3 regions of the Aeromonas genomosp. paramedia genome follow, and region 1 is predicted to be linked to each of the others. Evidence: predicted binding sites of a transcription regulator. Region 1 holds the regulator's gene; each other region holds the start of a gene.
What was found. Region 1 encodes sigma-54, which starts transcription at its own class of promoters, with help from an activator protein. Its sites were predicted from a motif close to TGGCACNGTTTTNGCTT; they were not measured.
Positions count from the first base shown of each region.

Region 2: the regulator sigma-54 is predicted to act here: its motif matches at 4,875-4,891, upstream of flgF (flagellar basal-body rod protein FlgF).
Region 3: the regulator sigma-54 is predicted to act here: its motif matches at 2,383-2,399, upstream of flgA (flagellar basal body P-ring formation chaperone FlgA).

Region 1 is NZ_JAAROG010000001.1:11,307-18,700, forward strand. Features, by position in the region: gene HB860_RS00070 (KpsF/GutQ family sugar-phosphate isomerase) at 1-938, shown strand, start outside; gene kdsC (3-deoxy-manno-octulosonate-8-phosphatase KdsC) at 938-1,492, shown strand; gene lptC (LPS export ABC transporter periplasmic protein LptC) at 1,489-2,049, shown strand; gene lptA (lipopolysaccharide transport periplasmic protein LptA) at 2,036-2,554, shown strand; gene lptB (LPS export ABC transporter ATP-binding protein) at 2,567-3,292, shown strand; gene HB860_RS00095 (RNA polymerase factor sigma-54) at 3,358-4,797, shown strand; gene hpf (ribosome hibernation promoting factor) at 4,818-5,105, shown strand; gene ptsN (PTS IIA-like nitrogen regulatory protein PtsN) at 5,108-5,554, shown strand; gene rapZ (RNase adapter RapZ) at 5,595-6,461, shown strand; gene npr (PTS phosphocarrier protein NPr) at 6,482-6,754, shown strand; gene HB860_RS00120 (BglG family transcription antiterminator) at 6,773-7,394, opposite strand, start outside.
Region 2 is NZ_JAAROG010000016.1:78,865-86,258, forward strand. Features, by position in the region: gene flgK (flagellar hook-associated protein FlgK) at 1-221, opposite strand, end outside; gene flgJ (flagellar assembly peptidoglycan hydrolase FlgJ) at 225-1,325, opposite strand; gene HB860_RS10335 (flagellar basal body P-ring protein FlgI) at 1,441-2,538, opposite strand; gene flgH (flagellar basal body L-ring protein FlgH) at 2,600-3,271, opposite strand; gene flgG (flagellar basal-body rod protein FlgG) at 3,288-4,076, opposite strand; gene flgF (flagellar basal-body rod protein FlgF) at 4,091-4,837, opposite strand; gene flgE (flagellar hook protein FlgE) at 4,983-6,359, opposite strand; gene HB860_RS10360 (flagellar hook assembly protein FlgD) at 6,370-7,101, opposite strand; gene flgC (flagellar basal body rod protein FlgC) at 7,207-7,394, opposite strand, start outside.
Region 3 is NZ_JAAROG010000016.1:86,344-93,737, forward strand. Features, by position in the region: gene flgC (flagellar basal body rod protein FlgC) at 1-147, opposite strand, end outside; gene flgB (flagellar basal body rod protein FlgB) at 147-545, opposite strand; gene HB860_RS10375 (CheR family methyltransferase) at 608-1,432, opposite strand; gene HB860_RS10380 (chemotaxis protein CheV) at 1,450-2,361, opposite strand; gene flgA (flagellar basal body P-ring formation chaperone FlgA) at 2,598-3,203, shown strand; gene flgM (flagellar biosynthesis anti-sigma factor FlgM) at 3,298-3,618, shown strand; gene HB860_RS10395 (flagella synthesis protein FlgN) at 3,615-4,031, shown strand; gene yfcE (phosphodiesterase) at 4,065-4,619, opposite strand; gene HB860_RS10405 (peptide ABC transporter substrate-binding protein) at 4,630-6,267, opposite strand; gene HB860_RS10410 (DMT family transporter) at 6,569-7,394, shown strand, end outside.

The DNA of each region.
Region 1 (7,394 bases):
CGGTGCTGGACATAGAAAAACAAGCCATCGATGGACTCTACCAGTACCTCGACGAAACCTTCGAGCGCGCCTGCGAGATGGTGCTGCGCTGCGCCGGCAAGATAGTGGTCACCGGCATGGGCAAGTCGGGCCATGTCGGCAACAAGATTGCCGCTACCCTGGCCAGCACCGGGACGCCCGCCTTCTTCCTCCACCCTGGCGAAGCCAGCCACGGGGATCTGGGGATGATCTCCGCCGGGGACCTCATCATCGCCATCTCCAACTCAGGCGAGAGTGACGAGATCCTGGCCCTGCTGCCGGTGCTCAAGCGCCGCGGCATTCCGCTCATCTGCATGACAGGCAACCCGGCTTCCACCATGGCGAAAGAGGCCAATGTGCACCTGTGCATCAAGGTGGAGAAAGAGGCCTGCCCGCTGGGTCTGGCCCCGACCTCAAGCACCACGGCGACCCTGGTGATGGGGGACGCCCTGGCCGTGGCCCTGCTGGAAGCTCGCGGTTTCACCGCCGATGACTTCGCGCTCTCGCACCCGGGCGGATCGCTGGGCAAGCGGCTGCTGCTGCGGGTCGGCGATCTGATGCACAGTGGCGAGCTGTTGCCCCGGGTGGGGATAGATGCCACCATCAGCCAGGCGCTGCTGGAAGTGAGCCGCAAGGGGCTCGGCATGACGGCTGTGGTGGATGGGCAGGGGCTGCTGGCCGGTCTGTTCACCGACGGTGACCTGCGCCGGATCCTGGATCTGCAGGTGGACATTCACCACACCCCGATCAGCCGCGTAATGACGGCCAACTGTGTTACCGTAGGGCCTGAGATGATGGCGGCCGAGGCCGTCAAACTGATGGAAACCAGAAAGATTAACGGATTGCTGGTGGTGGATGAGGAACGGCGACCACTTGGCGCCTTCAACATGCACGACCTGCTGAGAGCCGGGGTGATTTGATGCAAGACGTACCGACCCTCTATGGTCCGGTGACGCGCAGCCAGTACGAGAAGGCGGCGCAGATCCGCCTGCTGGTGTGTGACGTGGATGGGGTGCTCTCCAATGGCTTCATCTATATGGGCAACCAGGGGGAAGAGCTGAAAACCTTCTGCACCCGCGACGGTGCTGGCATGCGTGCCCTGCTCAACGCCGGCATCGAGATCGCCATCATCACAGGGCGCAACTCCCGTATCGTCAGCGATCGGATGAGGGGCCTGGGGGTGCGGCACCTGGTGCAGGGGGCGGATCAGAAGCTGCCCCACTTCGAGGCGCTGCTGACCAAGCTGGGCCTGACACCGGAGCAGGCCGCCTATATGGGGGACGACACCATAGATCTGCCGGTGATGCAGGCCTGCGGCCTCGGCATTGCGGTGGCGGATGCCCACCCGCTGGTGCTGGCTCGTGCCGATCTGGTGACCCGCCTCGGGGGCGGAGTGGGCGCGGTGCGCGAGGTGTGCGATCTCATCCTGCAGGCGCAGGGCCTGGGCGACTACCAACCCGAGGCTTCGGTATGAACAAGCAGACGTTTCTGTTCGGCCTGCTGTTTCTGGCGGCGCTGGCCGCCTGGCAGCTCGGCGAGATCGAGCTGGCGCCCGAACCGGCTGCCAAGGTAGAGAACTATCAACCGGACTTCACCGCCAAGAACCTGGTCACCACCCGCTTCAACGAGCAGGGCAAGCGGACCGAGCGGTTGGAGTCCGAATATGCGGAGTATTACCAGATCCTCGAGCAGGCCACCTTCGACAAACCGGTGGTCTACATGTTCGATGAGCAGGGGGAGGCCGAGTGGAAGGTCACGGCCGAAACCGGGGTGCTCAACACAGATGACAACGTGATCCTGCGTGACAAGGTCCATCTGGACGGCCTGCTGCCGGCGTCTTTCATCTCCACGCTGGACACCCCCTATCTGGAGCTGGATCTGGTGACCCAGGACGTGAGAAGCAACCAGCACATCAGCATAGTGGGTCAGGAATTCCAGACCGAGGGCGTTGGCCTGAAGGGCCATCTGGATCGTAAATATTTCGAATTACTGGATAAAGGCCATGCCACTTATTTCAATGAAAAACGTTAATCTGGCCCTCGCGGCCCTGCTGCTGTGCAGTACAGTGAGCGCCAAAGAGTCCGACTTTGCCGAGAAGGTCTATGTGGATGCGGTCAAGCAAGTGGCCGAGATGCAGGACAACCGCATCACCTTCAGCGAAGACGTGATCATCACCCAGGGCACCATCAAGATTAAGGCCGACAAGGTGGTGGTGATCCGCTCCGGCGACAAGGGCGCAGAGGTGATGACCGCCTATGGCAATCCCGCCACCTTCTTCCAGATCCTGGACAATGGCAAGCCGGTCAATGCCCACGGCAACAGCATTCGCTACGAGCTGAAGAACCGCCTGGTCACCATCACGGGCAACGGTCAGCTCAAGCAGGAAGACAGCCAGGTCACCGGCGACCTCATCCGCTACGACATCGTCAAACAGAAGATGATCGCCGAGAGCAAGGGGCCCACCCAGCGCGTCAAAACGGTGTTCCTGCCGGATCAGGTAGAAAACTTCGACAAACCCGCCGATCAGAAGAAGTAGGAAACAGAAGCCATGGCAGTGTTAAAAGCAACGGGTTTGCAGAAGAGCTACAAGCGCCGCATGGTGGTCAGCGACGTGAGCCTGGAAGTGGGCACCGGCCAGATAGTGGGGCTGCTCGGCCCGAATGGTGCCGGCAAGACCACCTCCTTCTACATGATCGTGGGCCTGGTGCAGCGGGATGCGGGTCTCATCACCATCGACGAGCAGGACATCAGCCTGCAGCCCATGCATATCCGCGCCCGCAATGGCATCGGCTACCTGCCCCAGGAGGCCTCCATCTTCCGGCGCCTGTCGGTGTTCGACAACCTGATGGGGGTCATGCAGACCCGCAAGGGGTTGAGCCGCGAGGAGCGTGAGGATAAGGTCGAGCAGTTGCTGGAAGAGTTCAACATCACCCATATTCGCGACAGCCTGGGTCAGAGCCTGTCTGGCGGGGAGCGACGCCGGGTCGAGATTGCCCGGGCGCTGGCGGCAGAGCCGCGATTCATCCTGTTGGATGAACCCTTTGCAGGTGTTGATCCCATTTCGGTCATAGACATCAAGAAGATCATCCAGCATCTGAAGGAAAGAGGGCTGGGCGTACTGATCACGGACCACAACGTCAGAGAGACGCTGGATGTGTGCGAGAAGGCCTACATCGTCAGCCACGGCAAGATGATTGCCGAGGGCGCTCCGGCCGACATCCTCGCCGATGAGCAGGTCAAGCGCGTCTATTTGGGCGATCAATTCAGTCTATAGTAAGGGGGCACCCCTCATTTTTGTTAGGTGACTGCCTCGCTGAACATAAGGATATCCCGACGTAGATGAAGCCGACATTACAGTTGCGTCTCGGTCAGTCCCTGACCATGACGCCACAATTACAACAAGCGATTCGTCTGCTCCAGCTCTCCACCCTGGAACTCCAGCAGGAAATTCAGCAAGCGCTCGATAATAACCCCTTGCTGGAGCAGGAGGAGAATGAGGCGCAGGAAACCAGCCCGATAGAGCCCCAGGACGCCAGTCAACTCGACTCCAGCGACGCCATGGCGCAGGACAGCATGCCGGATGAACTGCCGGTGGACACCACCTGGGATGAGGTCTACTCCGCCGGGACTGCCCAGAGCGCCGGCCCCATCCATGACGGGGAAGACAGCGTCTATCAGGGGGAAACCACCGAGAACCTGCAGGACTATCTGCTGTGGCAGATGCGACTGACGCCGTTCAGCGATCTGGATGCCGCCATCGCCCTCGCCATCATCGACGCCATCGACGAGTCCGGCTACCTGACCGCCTCTCTCGAAGATATTCAGGCTGCAGTCAGCAGTGAAGAGGTAGAAGTTGAACTGGATGAAGTGGAAGCCGTGCTCAAGCGGGTGCAGCATTTCGATCCGGTCGGCATAGCCGCGCGCTCGGTGCAGGAGTGTCTGCTGATCCAGCTTGGTCAGTACTCGCCGGATCTGCCCTGGCTCAATGAGGCAAGGGAGGTGATCCGCGAGCACATGGACCTGCTCGGCAACCGCGACTACCGCACCCTAGCGCGCAAGACCCGGCTCAAGGAGAGCGATCTCAAGGAGGTGCTGGATCTCATCCAGCAACTGGAGCCCAGACCCGGCAATGGCATCATCCAGAGCGAGTCGCAATACGTGATCCCGGACGTCTCCGTGGTCAAGAAAGGGACGAAGTGGGTGGTTGAGCTCAACCCGGATTCGGCGCCGCGCATCCGTGTCAACGAGGCCTATGCGGCCATGGCACGCAATGCCCGCAGCAGCACGGATACCCAGTTCATTCGCTCCCATTTGCAGGAGGCCAAGTGGTTCATCAAGAGTCTGGAGAGTCGCAACGACACCCTGCTCAAGGTGGCCAGCTGCATCGTCGAGCAGCAGCAGGGCTTCTTCGAATACGGTGAAGAGGCCATGAAGCCCATGGTACTCAACGACATCGCCGAGGCGGTGGAGATGCACGAGTCGACGATTTCACGGGTGACGACCCAGAAGTACATGCATACGCCCCGTGGCATCTTTGAACTGAAGTTTTTTTTCTCCAGTCATGTCAACACGGAGGGAGGAGGAGAGTGCTCATCGACCGCAATTCGCGCCCTGATCAAGAAGCTGGTGACGGCCGAAAACCCGGCCAAACCGCTTAGTGATAGCAAGATCGCGGATTTGCTGGCCGAACAGGGTATTATGGTGGCGAGACGCACGATCGCAAAGTACCGTGAATCCTTGTTGATCCCGCCATCCAATCAGCGCAAACGCCTGGTTTAGGCAAACAAAAGGAAGACGTTATGCAAATTAACCTGACCGGACACCATGTCGAGATTACCGAAGCTCTGCGTGATTATGTGAATAACAAATTTGCCAAACTCGAGCGTCACTTTGACCATATCAACAACGTACATGTGGTGTTGAGCGTCGAAAAACTGAACCAGATCGCCGAAGCCAAGCTGCACGTCAGCGGGGGAGAGGTGTTCGCCAATTCGCAGCATGCCGACATGTATGCGGCGATTGATACCCTGCTGGATAAACTGGATCGGCAGATCATCAAGCACAAAGATAAGTTAAATCAAAAATAACTATGCAACTTGAACACATACTGAGTCGGGACTGCACCAAGAGTGCGGTCCCTTGTACCAGCAAGAAACGCGCCCTCGAGATCATCAGTGAGCTGGCCGCAGAGCGCCTCGGCGCCTCCCGCCAGGTGCTGTTCGAAAGCCTGCTGGCGCGGGAAAAGATGGGCAGTACCGGGATCGGTGCCGGTATCGCCATTCCCCATGGCCGGATCGACGACGCCTTTGCGCCGACCGCCGTGCTGATGACCTTCTCCGAACCCATCCCTTTCGATTCTATCGACAATCAACCGGTTGACCTGCTCTTTGCATTGCTGGTGCCGGAAAGCGAGTGCAAGCAGCATCTCAAGACCCTTTCCCTGATGGCATCCAAGCTGGGTGACAAGGCCGTCTGCCGCCAGTTGCGCCAGGCGACCAGCGACGAAGAACTCTATCAGATCATGACCTCGGCCTGATGCCGGGTCTGACACCGCCACGTTGGCGTGAGGGGACAAGATGCAGTTAATAGTGGTAAGCGGTCGTTCGGGCTCCGGCAAGACGGTAGCCCTGAGGGTGCTGGAGGATCTGGGTTACTACTGCGTGGATAACCTGCCGGTCAACCTGCTGCCCCAGCTGATCGTCTCGGTGGAGAGCCAGTATGACAAGCTGGCGGTCAGCATAGACGTGCGCAACCTGCCGACCCAGCCAGACAAGCTGGACAACCTGCTGACCCAGGTGCGCAACGAAGGGCGGGTGGAGTTTTCCAGCTTCTTCTTCGATGCAGACAACGGGACCCTGCTCAAGCGCTATGGCGAGAGCCGCCGGCTGCACCCCCTGTCCCGCAAGCAGCTGTCGCTGGATGAGGCGATCCGGGAAGAGACCCACCTGCTGGCGCCCCTCTCCTCGACCGCCGATCTGCGCATCGATACCACCAACCTCAGCATTCATGACCTCAGCGAGCTCATCAAGACCCGGGTGCTCGGCAAGAAAGAGAACGAGCTGGTGCTGGTGTTCGAGTCGTTCGGCTTCAAATACGGCATCCCCAAGGATGCGGACTTCGTGTTCGATGCCCGTTTCCTGCCCAACCCCCACTGGATCCCGGAGCTCAAGCCGTTTACCGGTCAGGATGAGCCCGTGGCCAACTACCTCTCGGCCCAGGCGGACGTGATGCTGTTCATCCAGCAGATAGAGAACATGCTGGTGACCTGGTTGCCCCACCTGGAGCGCAACAATCGCAGCTATGTGACCGTCGGCATAGGTTGTACCGGCGGACAGCATCGTTCGGTGTTCATCGCCGAGCGGCTGGCCAGCACCTTCCGACTGCTTGGCAAGAACGTGCAGATCCGTCACCGCACGCTGGACAAGCGCTCCACCCAAGCCTGACAGACCCACAGGATGTTCAGATGACAGTTTCCGCCTCGGTAGAAGTCAAAAACAAGCTGGGAATCCATGCCAGACCGGCCATGATGCTGTTCGAGCTGGTGCAGGGGTTCGATGCCCATGTACTGCTGCGCAACGAGGACGGCATCGAGGCCGATGCGGACAGCGTGATCGGCCTGCTGATGCTGGACTCCGCCCAGGGCAAGCAGGTGGAGGTGCAGGTGGAAGGCCCGGAAGAGGTGGAGGCCCTGGCCGCCGTGGTGGCGCTGTTCACCTCGGGTTTCAACGAGGAGTGAGCGACCCCTCCTCCGCCGTCATGAGCCGGCGCGCGCCAGCGCCTTGAAGTCGTAAAAGTCCCGACAAGCCAGCAGATTCCTGCTGGCTTTTTCGTTCATCAGCGCCAGGAACAGGTCGTAGAGCCCCATCGCCTCCTCGTAGTCCGCCTTGCTGATGGCGAGCACGAAGACGAGGGTGGCGGTCTCGCCATTGCCCCAGTCGATCCCCTGAGGGGCCAGCACTGTATAGACCAGGGTGCGGCGGGCCAGCAGGCCGAGGGAGTGGGGCAGGGCTATGCCCTCTCCCAGCATGGTGGAGACGATGCGCTCCCGCTCGTGCAACGACCCCCTGAAGCCCGGCTCTACCAGCTGCTCGGACTCCAGCTGGTCACAGATGCGGCCAAACAGCTGCGCCTGGCTGAGCGGCTCTGTGACCACCATGAAGTGGTCGGCATCGAAGTACTTGTCCAGCAGGTAGGGGCGGGTGCGGTCGATCAGCACCAGCTTGCCGAGCTGCTCCAGCTGGTATTGGGTCGGGAAGGGGGCGACCTGCACCACGGGGGCGTTCTTCTCGCTCACCTTGACGGTGCTGATGACAAAGTCCTGCTCGATGTGCGCCAGTCCCTCGTAATCCCGTACCGACTCCAGGCTAGTCAGCTGC
Region 2 (7,394 bases), on a different contig from region 1:
GCGGAGGTATCCCGGCGCACCTCAGCCTGGGCGTAGGCGTTGATGACCCGCTCGCTCACCATGTCGCCCGTGCCCAATCCGACGGAATTGGTGTAGATCAGGGTGCGTTCACGTACATAGCCCTGGCTGTTGACGTTCACTATGTTGTTACTGGTGGTCTGCAGCAGTCGCTGCTGGGCCAATACACCCGAAGTCCCGATTCCAAGCAGATCGCTTGCCATAGCTTACAGCTCCATCTCTGTGTTCCTGGTCGCAGCGTTGCCGGGCATCGAGTAGCCGGCGATGGCATCACTGCGCAACACTTGTTTAAGTTTGCTGGCGTACTGGGGATCGGTGGCATAACCGGCCTGCTGCAGCGCCTCGAAATAGCGATCCGGGCTGTCCACCTTGGCCAGCGCCCCCTTGTAGCGACTCCCCGAGGTCAGGAAGTCCACATAGTCGTTGAAGCTCTCTTCAAACGACTCGTAGGAGCGGAACGCCGCCTTCTGGCGCGACGCCACCCCTTGCTCGTACTCCAGGGTGCTCACCACGGCCTTGGGCCCTTCCCAGCGGGGATCGGCCTTGATGCCGAACAGGTTGTGGCTCATCTGCCCTTCCCCGTCCTTGATCACCCGCTTGCCCCAGCCGCTCTCAAGGGCGGCCTGGGCCACCAGCACCGCCGGGCTCAGCCCCAGCTTGTCCGCCGCCTTCTTGGCCAGCGGCATCAGACGCTCGACGAACTCCTCCGGACTGTCGAACACCTTGGCGCTCTCATCCAGGGCCGAGGCCCGCGGGCTGCTGCCCATGGGCGGCACGGTGCGATGGGGGCGTCTGGGCAGGTTCAACGAGGACTCGGCCCCATTCAGCTCGCTCTTCATTTCGTTATCAGCAAAATCTTTGCCAACTTTGGAGGCGGCGATCAGATCGTTGGAGGCGCTGGGGGCTTCATAGGGCTTGTAGACCCGCTCGGTGCGCTGGGGCAGCTTGAGCACCCGACCGTCGTTATGGGTGAAGGTCTTCTCGGGGGAGAACTGTTTTGCCACCATCTCGGCGATGCCAAGGCCCCCCTTGCTCGACATGTCGGAGACCCGCTGCTCGTCCAGCATCCCCTCGTAGAACTGGGTGTAGCTGCTGTTCATCGGGTTGCCTTCAGTCAGCACCGAGTTGGCCTGGCGCATCCCCTTGAACAGGGTCTGGGTGAAGATGGACTCGAACTGGCGGGCCGCCGCCATCAGTGCCTCTTGCTTCCCTTCCTTGCTGTGGCTCATCTGGCGCAGCTTGTCCAGATTCTGAACGTCCTGCACCATGCCAAGATTGATACCACTCTGGGTGTCGAACTCTGCCATAACCTTCCTCTTTGCCGCCCGTGGCAACCTCTTGCCGCTCAAGAAATGACTGTTTTACCTGTTGGCTCTCCGGGCCGGCTGCTGCGCCAGCCCGGAGATTCGCCGAGACAGCCCGTTACAAGATGACCAGCTGCCCCTGAATGGCGCCCGCCTGCTGCAGGGCCTCCAGAATCGCCATCAGATCCCCCGGCGCTATCCCCACCTGATTCACCGCCCGCACCAGGTCATCCAGGGTCGCCCCGGTGTCGAGCTTGAACATACGCCCCGGATCCTGCTGCACGTTGATGGTGGAGTTGTTGGTGACCGCGGTCTCGCCCCCCGCCAGCGGATTGGGCTGGGAGACCTGCTGGTTCTCGGCGATGGTGACCGTCAGGCCCCCATGGCTGATGGCGGCGGGCCTCAGCTTGACCTCGCTGCCGATGACTATGGTGCCGGTGCGCGAGTTGACGATGATCTTGGCGGACTCGGTGGCCGGATCCACTTCCAGGTTTTCGATGGTCGCGAGGTAGGCGACCCGCTGGCTCGGATCCCGCGGGGCAAACACCTTGATGGAGGTGGCGTCCAGGGCCTGGGCCGTGTTGGGGCCTACCAGATCATTGACCACGTCGGCCACCCGACGGGCCGTGGTGAAATCGGGCCGGTTCAGGTTGAAGGTGATGGTATCCCCCTGGGAGAAGGAGTTCGGCACTTCACGCTCCACTGTCGCCCCATTGGCGATGCGCCCCACTGTGGGGGTATTGACCACCACCTTGGAGCCATCCGCTCCCTCGGCCCCGAGACCACCAACCACCAGGCTGCCCTGGGCCACCGCATAGACGCGGCCGTCCAACCCCTTGAGGAAGGTCTGGAGCAGGGTCCCGCCCCGCAGGCTCTTCGCCTCGCCGATGGCGGAGACGGTGACATCTATGGTCTGGCCCGGCTTGGAGAAGGGGGGCAGATCGGCGTGGATGGCCACGGGCGCCACGTCCTTGATCTTGGGCTTGATGTTGTCCGGCACCTTGATGCCGAAGTTGTTGAGCATGGTCCTGAAGGTCTGCTCGGTGAAGGCGTTGTTCTTCTCGCCCGTCCCGGGCAGGCCCACCACCAGACCGTAGCCGATCAACTGGTTGCTGCGCACCCCTTCCACCGAGCTGAGATCCTTGATGCGGGAGGCGTGCGCCAGCCCGAGGGGCAAGATACAGCACAGCAGGCCAAGCAAACGGAGTCGGTTCATGACATCTCCTGACTAAACCATTCCGGCCCCGGGTCGCCACTGACGACCCGAGGCCCGAGTATTAAATGGGCCACCAGGGGCCGTTGAAGAAGCTGGTCAGCCACCCCTGTTCCTGGGTGTTGGCCAGATCGCCGGTGCCGCCGTAATGGATGCGCGCATTGGCGACCCGCTGGGACGAGACGCTGTTCTCCGAACTCACGTCCTCCGGGCGCACCAGGCCGGTGATGCGAATGTATTCGTTGCCGTTGTTGAGCATGATCCACTTCTCGCCGCGCACCAGCAGGTTGCCGTTCGGCAATACCTTGACCACGCTGACCGAGATGTTGCCCTGCAGGCTGTTGCTCTGATCCGCCTTGGCCTGGCCCTTGAACGCACTGCTCTGGCCGATGGAGGCTGACAAGTCATAGGGGCTCGCCGTCACCGGCACCCCGCCCAGGGTGACGGGCTCCAGCTCCATCTTGTTGTCCTTGCCGCTCTGGGTATTGGCCTTCTTCGACGCCGAGGTCGACTCCGCCAGCTCTATGGTGATGATGTCACCCACTCGATGGGCCTTGATGTCCGAGTAGATGCCGTTGACCTGCTCGGGCTGGAAGATGGCCCCGGTCGGACGTACCGACACCGGCTCCGACTCGCCATACACGGGGGCAAATTCGGGGTCGTCGGGTCTGGCGGTATTGGGGGTGCTGGTACAGCCTGCCAGTGTCAGCAGGCCCAGCATCCATAGGGCTTTCATCATGGCTCTCCTTTCATCAGGTCCGCTGGGTCAGGAAGGACATCATGGAGTCTACTGCCGAGATGACCTTGGAGTTCATCTCGTAGACCCGCTGGGCCTGGATCAGGTTCACCAGCTCCTCGGTCACGTTGACGTTGGAGGTCTCCAGCATGCCCTGCTTGATCACCCCCAGTCCGTCCGCACCTGCCGTCCCCTGGATGGGGGCGCCGCTCGACTGGGTCTCGAGGAACAAGTTCTCCCCCATGGGTTGCAGGCCGGTCGGGTTGACGAAGTCGGTGGTGTTGATCTGGCCCACCACCTGGGACTGGCCATCCCCCTTGAGCTGGACGGAGACCTGGCCATCCTCCCCCACGGTCACGCTCTGGGCGTTCTCGGGGATCTGGATCTCCGGCTGCAGCGGGTAGCCGTTGCCCGGGGTGACTATGGTGCCCTCGTCATTGAGGGTGAACTGGCCGTTGCGGGTGTAGGCCGCGCTGCCGTCCGGCAGCTGGATCTCGAAGTAGCCGCGGCCGCTTATCATCAAGTCCAGGGAGTTGTCCGTGGTCTGGACATTGCCCTGGCTGTGGTTTTTCTGGGTGGCGACCACCTTGGCCCCCGCCCCCAGCATCAGGCCGGAGGGCAGCTCGGTATCCGCCGAGGAGCGGCCACCTGGCTGGTTGATGTTCTGATAGAGCAGATCCTCGAAGATGGCGCGGGCCTTCTTGTAGCCTACGGTGCTGGCGTTCGCCAGGTTGTTCGAGGTGACCGAAATGTTGGTCTGCTGGGCATCGAGGCCGGTCTTGCTGATCCAGAGTGCAGGATTCATTTAATGCTCCTTGATTAGCTGATACGCAGCAGCTGGGTTTGGGCCTCGTCATTCTCCTCGGCGGTCTTCATGATCTTGACCTGAGTTTCGAACTGACGCTGCAAACGAATAAGGTTGGTCATCTCGTCGACCACGTTGACGTTGCTCCCCTCGAGGGAGCCAGCCAGCAGGCCGACCTCGGCAGAGGCGGCTTCCTGCTGGCCATCCTTGCGGCGAAACAGGCCATCCTGCCCCTTCTCCACCGCATCGCTGGGAGGGTTGACCAGCTTGATGCGCTGGAAATCCTCCGGCAGGTTGGCGGCGGCCCCCTCGGGACGGCCGCTGATGGTGCCATCCCGGTTGATCTCTATCTTCTCCATAGGCAGGGGCAGCACTATGGGCTGGCCTGCGTCATCCACCACGTTGAGCCCGGTGGAGGTCTGCAGATTGCCGGTGGCATTGAGCTGCAGGTTGCCCATGCGGGTATAGGCCTCTGCCCCATTGGGATCCTGCACCGCAATCCAGCCCGGGCCGTCGACGGCGACGTCAAGATCCCGCCCCGTGGTCTGCAGCAGGCCGTGCTGCAGGTTCTGACCCGGCCGCTCCGTCATGGCGAACACCCGGGACGGCAGCCCTTCGCCAAACGCCTGCATGCTGCGCGCCTGCTCGAAGTCAGACTTGAAGCCGATGGTGTTGGCGTTGGCCAGGTTGTTGCCACGCACAGCCAGGCTGTTCATGTTCTCCTTGGCCCCGGACATGGCGATATAAAGCAGGTGATCCATGGGATCCTCCGTCAAACAGATGACTCTCGCAGGACAACTGCAAATTGAGTGCCAAGAGATATGGGAAGGGTGAAACAGTGGAGGGAAAAGCGCCGCATCGGAAACGACAAGGGGCGCATGTGCGCCCCTTGTACCGCGAACAACCTTAGCGGATCTGCAGTATGTTCTGCTGCAGCGAGCTGTTCACTTCCAGGGAGCGGGAGTTCGCCTGGAAGTTGCGCTGGGCGGTGATGAGGTCCACCAGCTCTGTGGTCAGATCCACGTTGGACTGCTCCAGCGCCGACGACTTGATGGAACCGAAGGTGCCGGAGTTCGGGGTGCCCGGCAGGGCATCACCGGAGAGCAGGGACTGGCGCCAGGAGGTGTCCCCCACCTGGGTCAGCCCCTGGGAGTTGGCGAACTTGGCCATGGCCACCATGGCCACCTTGACGGTGGTGGCGTTACTGTAAGTGGCGGAGACTATGCCGTCCGCCCCAATCTCCACCTTGGTCAGCCGGCCGACGGTGGAGCCATCCTGGGTCAATTTACTGACTTCGAACGGCGAGGCGTACTGGGTCACGGTGCCGAGCTTCAATTCAAACTGCTGAGTCCCATCGGCGCCGTTGCTTATGATACCGGCACCTGGCTCCCCTGTGCCCGGTGTGCCTCCAGCAGGTGAACCTAATGATACCGTCTTGATCACCGCAGGATCGGTCGGCGTCACCATCTTGCCGGAGGCATCGAAGGTCATACGCGCACTCTTGGGCGCCTGGCTGACGCCGGTGGCCATGGTGGTGTCCACGCCACCCGCCACGTCGATGGGCTTGTCCCCCTCATACATGTACATGCGCCAGGCGGTCGGCACTGCCGCCTTGGTCGGATCGGCGGGATCCGCTTCTTTGGTGAAGTATTGGGTGATGGTGTGCGGTTCACCCAGGGAGTCATAGACCACCACTGAAGTCGAGGAGGCGTAGGTGCTCGAATCCTTGGGATCGAATTTGGAGGCATTCACATCCATCAGCGTCTTAGTGCTGGAAGGCAGGTTGAAACCGGCCTCGACCGTCGTGGTCTGCACCGGCTCACCGGCCTTGTCCGGGATCTGGATGGGCTTGGTCGCATTGATGCTGACCGCCTTGGGGGTGCCGTCAGAGTTGATCTCGTACCCCTGCAGGTAACCGCCGGAGTTGCTGACCATGTAGCTGCTTTCGTTGAGCTTGAAGGCGCCGGAACGGGTGTAGCTGCGATCCAGGTTGGTCAGGCCATCGGAAGTCACGAAGAAACCATTGCCCTGGATGGCGAGATCCAGCGCGTTGTTGGTGAACTGCAGCGCCCCCTGGTGGAACTGCTGCGCCACCGCCCCCGTCGCCACCCCGTTGCCGACCTGGGTCTTGGCGTTGACGAAGATGGAGTTGGCGTAGACGTCGGCGAACTCGGCGCGGGACTCCTTGAAGCCGGTGGTATTGACGTTGGCAATGTTGTTCGCGGTGACGTTCAGGTCTTTTTGAGCCGCATTGATGCCGCTGAGGGCATTGTTGAATGACATGTCTTTCTCCTTAGATCACTGCGTTAGGGGTCGGTGTCGGCGTCGACTTGCCGGTCGTCCCGCCAATTTCCAATACATCGGTCAGATAGATGCCACCCAGTCCCTTGAGTTTGAGGGTGCTGGGGTTGGTGCTGGTGCCCAAGGTGACGCTCTCCACCTTGGCATAGGTCAGGGCCGGTACGCTCTCGGACTTGCCATTGACAGTGGCGTGCGCCTCTATCGAATACTTCCCGCTCTTGGCGGCATTGCCCGACTTGTCTAGGCCATCCCACTCGAAGGCCACGTTCCCCTTCTGGTCCCCTTCGATGGAGAACTCCTTGATCACCTGACCGCTTTCGTCCTTCACCGTCACCTTGACGTTGCTGCCACCGTCCCCGGTGGCGATGACGCCGGAGAGGGTGCTCCCCTTCTCCAGATAACCGGTGTTGGAGGGAATGAGCACGTTCTGGCCCACCAGGGCCGAGGCCTGCAGCGCCTGGCTGGAGGTCATCAGGCTGTTGAGGCTCTCCATCTGGGTGGAGAGGCTGCTGATCCCCTGGGACGTCGACATCGAGGTCATCTGGGAGAGCATCTGGGCGTTGTCCACCGGCTTGAACGGATCCTGGTAGGAGAGCTGCATGGTCAGCAGCTTCAGGAAGGACTCCTGGTCCAGCTCCTTCTTCTGGGTCGTGGTGTTGGTGGTATTGGTCTGGGCGGACGACGTCCGGTTGACCCCCAGCAGGCTGTCATAGGTATCTGCCACTTAGGATTCCCCCTCTGTCCGGGTTTGCCGGGCGCCGTACGGGTCGAACCCATGGTCGCGGCCATGCAGGCCGTCACTGATCACTGTCATCCGGGTTCACCTCTATCAGGACTTGCCGAGGCCGAGCGTCTGCTGCAGCATCTTCTTCGCCGCATCCGCCACCTGGACGTTGGTCTGGTAACTGCGCGATGCCGCTATCATGTCCGCCATCTCCTCCACCATGTTGACGTTGGGCTTGAAGATGAAGCCATCCTTGTCCGCCATGGGGTGGTTGGGGTTGTACTCCTTGAGCA
Region 3 (7,394 bases), on a different contig from region 1:
AAAGACTGGCCGCCTGGCATGGTAAGTTTTTTCCACGCTGGAGCTGACGCTGTCGGCGTTGGCCATGTTGCTGGCCACCGTATTGAGGCGGACGGACTGCGCGCTCATGGCAGAGCCTGCAATGTCAAAGACCTTGAACAAACTCATTACTGATCTCCTTTCAACGCCTTGAGCAGGCCGCTTATCTTGCCATTCATGAATTCGAGGGTGGCCTGGTACTCGAGGCTGTTGCGCAGGAACTCGCTGCGCTCCTGCTGCACATCCACCGTATTGCCGTCACCTGTATCCGGTTGCAGGGGGTTGCGATACTGGGTCGACCCGGGGGCATCCATCTGCAAGGCGAAATGCTTCTCGCTGGTGGTGGACAGCCCGAACCCTTGCTGGCTCTGGGCATCCTGCAACGCCTGGGAGAAGTTGATGTCACGGGCCTTGAAGCCCGGCGTATCCGCGTTGGCGATGTTGCTCGATAGCACCTCCGCACGCTTGGCGCGAATGCTCAGCGTGTACTGGTGAACACCGAATGCCTTGTCGAATGAAATTGCCATAGCGCACCTCCTGCTTCACGAATGTTTAGCAAGAGGTGTGCCAAAGAGGGACGAGGGGGGAGTTATTTGACCTTGTAGACGATGCCGGGGTTGCAGCGGATCATCTCGAACTTGTCGGTGAGGCCCGCCAGGGACTCCGAGGCCCCCAGCATCAGATAGCCGCCAGGATTGAGGCTGCTGGCAAACTGGTTGAGGATCTTGGACTTCACCTCTGGCGCGAAGTAGATGAGCACGTTGCGACAGAAGATGATGTCAAACTTGCCGAGCAGGCTGTAGCTCTCCAGCAGGTTCAGGGGCCGGAAGCTGGTCAATTTTCTGACACGCTCCGATACCCGCATCTTGTTGTCGCCGCAGGGCTCAAAGAACAGCCGCTTGCGCTCGGGTGACAGGCCGCGAGCCAGTGCCAGGCTATCATAGACCCCCTCCTTGCACTGGTTGAGCATGGTGCTGGAGATGTCGGTCCCCACTATCTGCACCCCGCCCGGCAAGGTGCCGGGGCGTTTGACCTGCTGCTCCAGCGCCGTCATGGCGATGGAGTAAGGCTCCTGCCCGGAGGAGGAGGCCGCAGACCAGATCTTGATGGGACGACCACTCTTGCCGAGCTCGGGGAAGATCTTGTCGCTCAGCAGCTGGAACGGGTAGGTATCGCGAAACCACAGGGTTTCATTGGTGGTCATGGCATCGACCACGGCCATCTTGAGCTCCCGCTCGCGCACGTTCATCGCCCGGGTCACCAGTTCAGACAGACTCTCGATACCAAACTGAGTCATCAAGGGCGACAGACGGCTCTTGACCAGATACTGTTTGTTGTCACCCAGCACTATGCCGCTCTGCTGCGCCAGAAAATTGCTGAATTGCCTGTATAAGTCGTCCGAAAGTGTCTTCATGCAGTTGTTCTTCTTTATTAGAGGGCGCCTTGTACGGCCTTGGCCAACTCATCAGGCTGGAATTTGGCTATGAAGTTGTTCGCACCAACTTTCTGCACCATGGCCTGATTGAACACCCCACTGAGGGATGTGTGCAGGATAACATGCAAATCCTTGAGGTTGGGATTGTTGCGGATCTCGGCGGTGAAGGTGTAGCCATCCATCTCCGGCATCTCGATGTCGGAGATGACCAGGGCAATCTGATCGAGGATGGGGCCCTGCTTGGCCATCTCCAGCAGCATGTTGAGGGCCTCCCGTCCATCCTTGGCCAGCACGCACTGCACCCCGATGGCCTCCAGCGCCCGCTGTACCTGCTTGCGCGCCACCGAAGAGTCGTCGGCGACCAGCACGGGACGGCCGTGGGGGTTGCGCTCCACGCTGGCTTCCACCAGCTCGGCACTCACCTCGGTGGAGACCGGCGAGATCTCGTTGAGAATGCGCTCCACGTCCAGGATCTCCACCAGCTCGCCATCCACCTCGGTCACCGCCGTCATGTAGTTGATGCGACCGGCGCCCTTGGGGGGCGGCAGGATGGACTCCCAGTTCATGTTGATGATGCGCTCGACCGAATGGACCAGGAACCCCTGAACGGATCTGTTGTACTCGGAGATGATGATGAAGCACTTGGAGATGTCCTGGATGGGGCGCTTGCCCATCGCCATGCTGAGATCGATCACCGAGATGGTCTGGCCGCGAATGTGCGCCACACCGCGAATGCAGGAGTTGAGCTTGGGCATGACAGTCAAGGGAGGGCACTGCAGCACCTCACGTACCTTGAATACGTTGATGCCAAATCTTTGACGTCCGTTGAGACGAAACAGCAGCAGCTCCAACCGGTTTTGTCCCACCAGCTGGGTCCGTTGGTTGACCGAGTCCAGAATACTCGCCATAAACACTCCCTAAAAAACGCTTGGCACTGATCGTGCATGTTGTGTGTGCATGCACATTGGCTTGCATCAGACTATCGATGTCTCGACAACCGAAATCTGCAGCAAGCATAGTTAACTGCGATGGTGTACGTGAACAACTTATCGACCGGTAAGCAAAAATGATTAATAGACTTTTCCTCATCTTACTGCCGTTTTGCAGCCTCTCTCACGCCATGGCATCCGAGGTGACCGACTATCTGCAGGAGCAGGCACAGACATTCGTCCTCGACCAGCTGGATGTCCCCCTCGATGCCCAGGCCGAGGTGACCGCCGGTACCATAGATGAGCGCCTCCCCCTGAACCACTGCGAAGAGGGGCTGACTATCTCCCTCCCGGCCAAGATGGAGATACGCCGCAACACCACCGTCTACCTCAAGTGCGAGGGAGACAAACCCTGGGATCTCTATCTCCCGGTGCGGGTCAGCATCCAGAAACCCTATGTGACCGTCGCGGCTCCCGTGGCCAAGGGGGACATACTGAGCGAGTCCATGCTGACCCTGGCCTACCAGGATCAGACCCTGATCCGCGGTGACTATCTCACCGACCCCGCCGCCCTCATCGGGGTGCGCAGCAAGCGTGAACTCAAGCCGGGCCAGCCAATCAGGCTGACTCAGGTCTGCGTGGTCTGCAAGGGGGACCAGGTCACCCTGAGTGCGGAAAACAGCAGCATGCAGATCAAAACCATGGCCCGAGCCTTGCAAGATGGCAGCTTCGGAGACATGATCAGGCTCGTCAACATTCGTTCCGGCAGAGCGGTGCAGGGCCAGGTGAGTGCCGTCGGCTCTGTGGTGGTCACATTCTGACTGTTTTATTAATGCAGCAATTTTTTTCTAAAGTTCTGACCGCCGTCACCGATAAACAGGTAAGCGAACAGCAAAGCAGACGAAGGTAAACCGTATGGCTATCAACAATATCAACAACTTGGCAAACAGCCGGTTGCAAAACAGTGGGACCAGTCAAGGTGTAGCCACCAAGTCCGCGGCCTCTGCCGAGAGCAATCGTGCGGCGACCGTCAAGACCGACTCTGTCTCCTTGACCAGTGAGGCGCAGCAATTGCAACAGATGCAGAAGACCCTCAACACCGCCTCCACCGGTAACGAGAGCCGCGTCGAAAGCCTGAAGAAGGCCGTGGCCAGTGGGGAATACAAGGTCAACAGCGAAGCCGTGGCCAGGAAGATGTTCAGCTTCGAAGCGGATCTGGACAAACGGCTGGGATGATGGAACTGCCTTCGCTGCTGCACGCCCAGGACCACAACCTCTCCCAGATGCAAGGTTTGCTGGCAGAGGAGTTTGACCTGCTCAAGGCACACCGGGCCCTGGCCTTGCCGGCGCTGGCCGAGCGCAAGCAGCAACTGCTTGAGGCCATCGAGACCCTGGACAAGACATTGGCCGAGCTGCCCGATCTGCAGCAACAACTCGGCGCCTTCCCGACCCAGGTGCAGGCCCTGCAAGCCAAGCTGGAAGCCTGTCAGGAGCAGAACAACCTAAACGGTCGGCTGCTCGAGCTCAGCATCATCTCCAATCGCCGCCTGGCGAGCTTTCTCAGCAAGTTGCGAGACAGCAACTCCCTGACCTATGACGCCAAGGGCAATACCCGCTCCGGCACCCGCTCCCTGGGTATCAAGGCCTAATCCTCTCTCCTTCCTTCTCTTGATGCCCGGCAGTCAGAGCACCAGTTCCATCAGCCTTGCCCCGTCGCGGCAGGCATGAATGCTCATGACGCCATCCTCATACCGGCCATAGCTGGCCGCCCATTCTCCCCTCGGAAAACAGATGGATCCCGGGTTCACCAGCACCAGTTCCCCTTCTTGCCGCACTTCTCGTCGCAATACGGGCAGGTGGGTATGGCCGCTGATGAAGAGGCTGCCCGCCGGCAAGGGCACCGCCTCGGGCTCATAGAGATGACCATGGCTGACGAACCAGCGCCGACCGTCCACCAGCAACTGGTTGTAGGGGGCCGTGATGGGGAAGTGCAGCAGCATCTGATCCACCTCGGAATCGCAGTTGCCCCGCACCGCCATGATCCGGGGGGCCAGCTGGTTGAGCCGCGCCGCCACGGCGGCAGGCTCATACCCCGCCGGCACCGGATTGCGCGGGCCGTGGTTGAGCAGATCCCCCAGCAACAGATAGTGATCCGGCTGCCAGGGGGCAAGCTGCGCCAGCACCTGCTCCAGGGCAGGCAGGCTGCCGTGCAGATCGGAAATGATGGCTATCTTCATCGCGCACTCCTCATGGCTGGCTGAAGTAGAGATCCTTGGTGGCGATGGCCCCCTTCAGGTTGCTGCTCGGCAGGCCGCGCAGGGCGGGGTCCACCAGCCTCATCTGGTTGTAGTGATAGACGGGGATGACGGGCATCTCCTCCATCAGCAGTTGCTCGGCCTTGCGGTAGAGCCCGGTTCGGGCGGCGCCATCCAGAGAGTCAGCGGCCTGTTGCAACAGGCCGTCGAAGGCCGGGTTGCAGTAGCCGCTCTCGTTCTGGGGATCCTGACAGCGGAAACTGCCCAGCATGGACGAGGGCTCGACATAGTCACCAAACAAGAAGGAGCGGGCCAGCATGAAGTCGCCGCTGTCCTTGGCCACCTGATAGGCATTCCACTCCATGTTGTTGAGGGTGACCTCCACCCCCAGCGGCTTCCACATGGCCGCGACCGCCAGGGCCAGCTTCTTGTGGTTCTCCGAGGTGTTGTAGGTCAGCGTCAGCTTGAGGGGGTGGGCACTGTTGTAGCCCGCCTCCGTCAGCAGGGCGGCGGCCCTGGCCAGACGGGTCGGCATGTCCTCCAGGGCCAGCGCCGAACCCAGCTCTTCGTAATCCGGCATGCCGGGCAGCAGGGACCAGGCCGGCCGCTCCCCCTGACCGCTCACCTTCTCTGTCAGCAGGCGGCGATCCATGGCCATGGAGAGCGCCTGACGCACCCGCACATCCTGCAGCTCTGGGCGGCGCAGGTTGAAGGTATAGAGGTAGGTCCCCAGCAGCGGCAGGCCCCAGATCCGCTCCGGGGTCTCTTCCATGGTCTTCTGGTAGTACTCCAGCGCCACCTTGTTGGTGAGCTGGATCTCCCCCGCCTCGTAGCGCAGCCGCTCCGCGTGCTGGGAAGCCAGGGGCAGATAAGTTACCCGCTGGATCCGGGTGTGGGCATCATCCCAGTACTGGGGGTTGCGCTCGGCTTCGATGCGCTCGTTCGGCACCCAGTTCACCAGCCGGTAGGGGCCGTTGCTGACCAGCTTGCCAGGCTGGGTCCACTGCTTGCCAAACAGGGTGATGGCCCGCTCGTTGACCGGCACGAAGGGGCGCTGGCTGATGAGCTGCAGGAAGTAGGGCACGGGCCGCTCCAGGGTCACCTTGAGGATCTGATCGCTCTCGGCCTCCACCCCCAGGGCATCGAGATCGAGGGCACCGGCATAGATGGACTGGGCGTTGTTGATGCCGGTCGCCAGCAAGAGACCGGCGGAGGGCGAGGCCTGCGCCGGGCTCAGCAGACGCCGCCAGGCGTAGACGAAATCCTGGGCGGTGAGTGGCTCGCCGTTGGACCACTTGAGCTGCGGACGCAGGAAGAAGCGCCACACCAGGCCATCCTCGCGCGTCTCCCAGCGCTGGGCCTGGGCCGGCACTATCCTGCCCTGCCCATCCTCGCTGACCAGCCCCTCGAACAAGTCCACCAGCACCACCTCCCCCGGGAAACCGGAGCGGATCTGGGCAGGGTCGAGGGACTCGGGTTCGGCGCCGTTGCCCTTGACCAGGGTCTGTCTGTCAGAGAGCGCAGGCTGCTGCACCACTGTGGTCGCCTGCAACGGCGGCGCCAGCATCAGTCCGAGCAGCATGGGAGAGAGCCAGCGACGGGCTGGCCGGGCGGCGAAACGGTAAAGCATGACATCAACCTCGTTCAATTCACTTTATTTCAAGAAGGGGGAAGGCCGGCGGCGCGCCTTAAAACGAATGCATGATGCCGCGCTTGTTATCCCCGAAGACGCCCCGTATTGTATCGGGCTTGCCCGGCAGATGGAGTCTTTCGGGCTATTTTTTTCAGGGGATTTTTCCCAACTGTCAGCCACGAGTGCGCAAGACCGCCTGACGGCCCCCTCGACTCGCCTCGCATGAAGGTCAGTCAGGCCGCCATGGCGCTCGATGCAGGCATCAGCCCGGCTGATTTCTACCGTTTCAGGGGTCTTTATGGGGTATGAGTGGCTGGCGCTGGCTGCCGCCAGTTTATGGGCCGTCGCAGCCCTGATTTCCGTCAAACCGGCACGCCATCTGGGGGCCTTTGCCTACAGCCGCTGGCGGATGTTTCTGGTCAGCCTGATGCTGGCCAGCGCCAGCCTGGTCACGGGGGGCTGGCAGACCCTCACCCAGAGCGCCCTGCCACTGCTGGCGTTGTCGGGGCTCATCGGCATCTTCGTCGGTGACACCGCGCTATTTGCCTGCATGAACCGGTTGGGGCCCAGGCGCAGCGGCTTGCTGTTCTCCTGCCACGCACTCTTCTCCGCCCTGCTCGGACTCTGGCTGTTTGGCGAACAACTCGGTGGCTGGCGTCTGGTGGGGGCCTTGCTGGTGCTGGCCGGGGTCATGCTCGCCATCCTGTTCGGCCGCCGTGGCAACCCGCAGCAGGCGCAACAGCACAACGAATGGGAACAGGTGCGCGGCCACCTCACCGTCGGCATCGCGCTCGGCCTGACCGCGGCCCTGTGTCAGAGCCTGGGAGCCATCATCGCCAAGCCGGTGATGATGGCTGGCAACGTGGACGCGGTGAGCGCCTCCGGCATCCGCATGGGGAGCGCCCTGCTGGCGCACTGTGCCCTGCGGGTGCTGAGGGTGCCCCTGGCCATGCCGCACAACCCCATCAATCGCCAGGTGCTTGGCATGATAGGCATCAACGGCTTCCTGGCGATGGCCCTGGGGATGACGCTCATCCTTGTGGCCCTGCGCCAGGGGGACGTGGGCATGGTGGCCATCCTCTCCTCCACCACCCCGGTCATACTGCTGCCCCTGCTGTGGTGGC